2 linked regions of the [Eubacterium] eligens ATCC 27750 genome follow. The protein of the gene in region 2 interacts with the protein of the main gene of each other region in a pairwise test. Links are inferred from orthologs where the notes say so. Each region holds a gene or a part of one and is shown on either strand. Other genes may lie near its edges.

What was found. The genes of interacting proteins can lie anywhere in the genome.
Region 1: the proteins of EUBELI_RS07690 (region 2) and topA interact in binary tests that used the Escherichia coli proteins (3 or more experiments, as listed by UniProt). The link is inferred for [Eubacterium] eligens ATCC 27750 from one-to-one orthologs.

The regions. Positions count from the first base shown.
Region 1 is NC_012778.1:819,449-822,515, forward strand. Bases 19-3,006 are described here. They hold topA (type I DNA topoisomerase), read left to right. Parts: upstream 19-468; coding sequence 469-2,544; downstream 2,545-3,006. Other genes in these bases: dprA (DNA-processing protein DprA), read left to right, coding at 19-453; codY (GTP-sensing pleiotropic transcriptional regulator CodY), read left to right, coding at 2,584-3,006. In the rest of the region: more of dprA, read left to right, coding at 1-18; more of codY, read left to right, coding at 3,007-3,067. UniProt on the Escherichia coli protein: Releases the supercoiling and torsional tension of DNA, which is introduced during the DNA replication and transcription, by transiently cleaving and rejoining one strand of the DNA duplex.
Region 2 is NC_012778.1:1,652,915-1,655,722, reverse strand. What follows is about bases 55-2,783. They hold EUBELI_RS07690 (YigZ family protein), read left to right. Parts: upstream 55-964; coding sequence 965-1,603; downstream 1,604-2,783. Other genes in these bases: EUBELI_RS07685 (type 2 periplasmic-binding domain-containing protein), read left to right, coding at 1,941-2,783; EUBELI_RS07695 (transglycosylase domain-containing protein), read right to left, coding at 55-866. Also shown: more of EUBELI_RS07695, read right to left, coding at 1-54; more of EUBELI_RS07685, read left to right, coding at 2,784-2,808.

The DNA.
Region 1 (3,067 bases), 830 kb from region 2 along the record:
GAGGCAAGACAGAAGAGTGGCTCTCTTATAACTGCGGATCAGGCATTGGAGCAGAACAGGGATGTTTATGTTGTCCCGGGAAGAATAGGTGATTCGTTATCAGAAGGATGTCTGAAACTTATAAAGGAAGGTGCGCAGATGATTACATCACCGATGGATGTATGTGCTACGGAGAGTATTAACAGATATCTTAATAAAAACATAAAACAATGTGATTTCCCGAATGATTTGAATGATGCTGGTATATTTGAAGGCAATTTAAAAAAATCAGGGCTTGCAAGCCCTAAAAATATGGTGTATAGTCAAATCAATTTGTTTCCGGTAAGTCTGGAGACAATTGTTAATAATTCTAGGATAAGTCTGGTAGAGGCGGAGGGGATTCTGCTTGAGCTGGAGCTTGATGGGCTTATTGAAGAGGTTTCAAAGAATTATTATATAAGGAAGCATATTTGATTTGGAGGGCTATAGATGCATAAGTATTTGGTTATAGTGGAGTCACCTGCCAAGGTAAAGACTATCAGTAAATTCCTTGGAGCTAATTACAAGGTAATGGCGTCACAGGGACATGTAAGGGATTTGCCTAAGAGCCAGATGGGAGTTGACATTGAACATGATTATGAACCTAAATATATTACGATAAGGGGAAAGGGAGATATTCTTGCTGCTTTAAGAAAAGAAGCGAAGAAAGCTGATAAAGTATATCTCGCAACCGATCCCGACCGCGAGGGAGAAGCTATTTCATGGCATCTTGCAGCGGCACTTAAATTAGAAGATAAAGATATATACAGAATTACATTTAACGAAATCACTAAGAATGCAGTTAAGGCATCATTGAAAGAAGCAAGAAAGATTGATATGAATCTTGTCGATGCTCAGCAGGCGAGAAGAGTATTAGACCGTGTTGTTGGTTATGGAATCAGTCCATTATTATGGGCTAAGATTAAAAGAGGCTTAAGTGCTGGAAGAGTTCAGTCTGTTGCTTTAAGAATGATATGTGACAGAGAGAATGAGATAGATGAATTTATTCCAGAAGAATACTGGTCTATGGAAGCTGTTCTTAATATTAAAGGGGAGAAAAAGCCTTTAATTGCAAAGTTCTATGGCGATGAGAATGGAAAAATTGAAATTAAGAATGGTGCACAGATGCAGGATATTCTTGATGAAGTAAAGAAGAGTGATTTTAGTATTGAAAGCATTAAGAGGGGAGAAAAGGTAAAGAAATCACCACTTCCATTTACTACAAGTACACTTCAGCAGGAAGCAGCTAAAACTCTTAATATGTCTACAAAGCGTACAATGAATATTGCACAGCAGTTATATGAAGGCGTTGATATTAAAGGAAGAGGAACAGTAGGTCTTATTACGTATTTAAGAACAGATTCTACAAGAGTTGCAGATGAGGCTAAGGTATCATCCAGAGAATATATAAGCCAGAATTATGGAGAAAAATATATTCCCCAAGAAGCTAATGCCAAGAAGGATGATAAGAAGATTCAGGATGCACATGAGGCTATCAGACCAACTGATCTTAACTTATCACCGGCAATAGTAAAGGAATCTTTACAGAGAGATCAGTTCAGGCTTTATCAGCTTATCTGGAAAAGATTTGTTGCAAGCCAGATGGCACCGGCTGTATATGAAACGACATCAGTAAAGATTATGGCAGGAAAGTACAGATTCAGCGTAGCAGCTTCTAAGGTTATGTTTGATGGTTTTATGTCTGTATATAAGAATGATGATGACAATGAAGAAAATAATACTCTTGCGAAAGGACTGGACGAGAATTCAGAACTTTCATTGGAAGATGTCAATGGAGTGCAGCATTTTACACAGCCACCTGCACATTTTACAGAAGCATCATTAGTAAAGGCGCTTGAGGAACAGGGAATAGGCAGACCAAGTACTTATGCTCCTACAATATCTACAATTATTGCAAGACATTATGTTATTAAAGAGAATAAGAATCTTTATATTTCAGAGCTTGGAAATGCGGTTAATAATATAATGATAACAGCTTTTCCTACTATTGTAGATGTTAAGTTTACAGCTAATATGGAGTCTCTTCTTGATGGCGTTGCAGAAGGAACCGTGGAATGGAAGGAAATTATAAGAAACTTTTATCCTGATCTTAAAGTTGCAATTGATGAAGCGGAGAAGGAACTTGAACATGTTAAGATAGAAGATGAAGTAACTGATGTTATTTGTGATAAATGTGGCAGAAATATGGTTATTAAGTATGGCCCTCATGGTAAGTTCTTAGGGTGTCCGGGATTTCCTGAATGTCATAATACCAAACCGTATCTTGAAAAGATTGGAGTTCCATGTCCTAAGTGTGGAAAAGATGTTATCATAAAGAAAACAAAGAAGGGAAGAACCTTCTATGGATGTGATGGCTACCCTGATTGTGATTTCGTATCATGGCAGAGACCGTCTGAGAAAAAATGTCCTAAGTGTGGCGGATATATGGTTGAGAAAGGCAATAAAATTGTATGTGCTGATGAGACATGCGGCTATGTAGAGAATAAGAATGACAAGGAACAATAACCGGGTGGTTATTATCAGAAGAAGGATGGGAGATTTACAATGAGTGTTCAGCTTCTTGATAAAACAAGAAAAATCAATAAGCTGCTCCACAATAATCATTCACACAGAGTTGATTTTAATGATATCTGTGATGTGCTTAGTGGAATATTAGAGTCTAATGTTCTGGTTATAAGTCAGAAAGGAAAGATTCTGGGAGCAGGATACTGGAATAATATTGATAGAATAGGCGAACTTATAACAGCGGATGTGGGTGGATTCGTTGACAAGATGTTTAATGAAAGACTGCTTGGAGTATTATCCACAAAGGAGAATGTTAATCTTCTTACACTGGGGTTTACCAGTGGCAGTGAAAGAAAATTTAATGCAATTATTGCACCAGTTGAGATTGCCGGAGAACGGCTGGGAACATTATTTATGTATAAATGTATCAGTGATTATGAAATTGATGATATTATTTTATGTGAATATGGAGCTACTGTTGTAGGACTTGAGATGATGAGTTCTGTATGCAATGAGAATGCAG
Region 2 (2,808 bases):
ATGCCTTCAAGTCTTGCATATACATCATCTGTAAGAGCATCATCATATTCAGCCTGTGAAATATATCCCTGATCTTTCATATTAAGAAGAACCTGGCTTTGTCTGTCTCTGTTTCTGTCAGCGTGTCTTATTGGATTAAGACCGGTAGGACTTTTAGTGATAGAGGCAATAACTGCGCACTCGCTTAATGAAAGCTCAGATACATCTTTATTAAAGTAACCTTTCGCAGCAGCCTGGACACCATAATAGCCGTTTCCAAGATTAATAGTATTAAGATAGTTCTCAAGTATTGATTTCTTTGACATTACAGTTTCAAGCTTTATGGCAAGATACTGTTCCTGTACTTTTCGTTTTATCTTTTCAATGTCAGATTCGTTGTAGGCATTAAATACATTATTCTTAATCAGCTGCTGTGTAATTGTACTGGCACCCTGCGACATGTGTCCTGAAGAAAGAGTGATAGATGCAGCTCTTAAAATACCTTTCATGTCTATGCCGTTATGCTCATAAAAACGTTCATCCTCAATAGCAATAAATGCATGCTGAAGATTTAAAGGAATCTGGTCAATGGTAACATAAGTCCTGTTAGCTCCAGCAGATGAAAGTGTCTGTATTTCATTATTATCAGTATCATATATTTTGGTCGCAAATCCTTCGGGCGAAACATTAATAGAAGCTATATCAGGAGCGTTTTCTATAATTCCCTGAAATGAACCGAATACAAGGCATGAACCTGCTACAACTAATGCTATTATTCCGACCAGAGCCAGCTTTATAAAAAATATACCTAATTTGGTGCCAAGCTTGGTAGTAGCTGAATTGAGCAGCTTTTTCTTTTGTTTTATGCCTTTATCACCATAATTCATATATTGTCCTCCTTAATAAAGTCATGATATTATATCATAAAAAGAAGGCACAGGCAAATAATTGGAGTTGTGCCGAGTGATTTGGAAAAGGAAAAAATATGAAAAAAATAATTAAAAACGGACAGGGAGAATATATAGAGAAAAAATCAAAATTTATAGCGCATATTTTTAATGTTGAAAGCGAACAACAGGCAGCAGCCATAATAGCAGAAGCAAAAAAGAAATACTGGGATGCCAGACATAACTGTTATGCCTATATACTTGGGGATAAAGGGGAGATACAGAGGTTTTCAGATGATGGAGAGCCGTCTGGGACAGCAGGAAAACCAATACTGGAAGTATTATCGGGCAATGAATGCAGTAATTGCCTGTGCATTGTAACAAGATATTTTGGAGGAGTATTGCTTGGAACAGGCGGTCTTATAAGGGCGTATACAAGTGCATCAAAGGAGGCACTGGATGATTGTCTGACAGGAGAGCTTGTTGAAGGAGTGCATGCATATCTTGATGCTGATTATAATTATGTGGGGAAAATACAGCATTTATGTACACAGTATGACATTACAATTGTTAATACAGAATATTCAGATAATGTAATATTTGAATTGATGATGGAGAAGCAGGTTCGGCAGAGGTTTGAGAAAGCACTGACAGAAATGTCATCAGGCAGGATAGGACTAAGAGACATTAAGGAAGTTAAAATGTACAGAGATGGCAGAGGAATATTGAGCCTGTAAAATATGAATAAAAAATTAACAGTAGTAAAAAATAACAATACAATGGTCAACTTTTGTGAATCTAAAAGAATAATATGTAAAAGTGATGTAAAAAAACATAAAAAATGCGAGTGTGCTAGTGCATTTTTTACATAAAAATATGATAGTTATTGAAAGAAAAAGTATTCTTACGAAATAATTCAGACAAAAAATTAAGAAAAATTAAAAAAATGTGAACATGGCAAACCGCATAAATACTGGAGTTTCACACAAAACACAAAAAAAATACAATATTTATTAAAATTAGTCTTGTTAAAATAGTACAAAAATGATAATATATCAATGTCTAAAAAACGAAATGGGGGTTAAGCCCCGAAAACCAAATAAGGAGGGTTTTAAGGTTTATGAAAAGACATTAAAGAAGTTTGCTGCTGTAGGTTTAACACTTACATCAGTAGTAGGACTTGTTGCTTGTGGTTCTAAGAACAACACTACAGACAGCAAAAAGGAAACAGTTGACTGGGCTTCAGTTGAAAAGCCAGGTAAGTTTACAGTTATGGTAGACGGAACTATTGTTAAGGAAACTAACGGAGCTGCTGAGTTCTATAAGTATTATAAGGAACTTACAGGACTTGATATTGAGTGGATTCGTCCAGATCACTCAAGCTACGCTGACTCTGTAAAGAACACATTCGCATCAGGAGACCTTCCAGATGTAGTTCTTCTGAACTCAGATTATCTTGCAAACTTCGCATCAAACGGATATCTTTGGGATATGACAGATGCTTGGGAGCAGTCAGCTACTAAGAATTCAGGAAGACTTACTGATATGGCTGATGCTGTTATGGCAGGTAATGTACTTGCTGGTCCAGACGGAACAAAGGCTCTTTACGGCTTCTCACCAACACGTGGTAACGGATGCTGTACATATGTAAAGGCTTCTGCATTAAAGGCAGCTGGATTAGACCCAGATAAGGTTGCTAATGAGACAATGACATATGATCAGTACTATGATATGCTTAAGAAGATTCAGGCAGCATCATCTAACAAGAACTATGTAATCTCTACATCAGGTTTTGTTGCTGGTGGTAACAAGCCAGAAGCTCCATATACTAACTACCTTCCAGAATTCTATCAGGATGCTCAGTTCACATTCTATCTTAAGGATGGAAAGTATGTAGATGGATTCTCAGAAGAAGCAATGAAGAAGGCTATGGACAGACTTA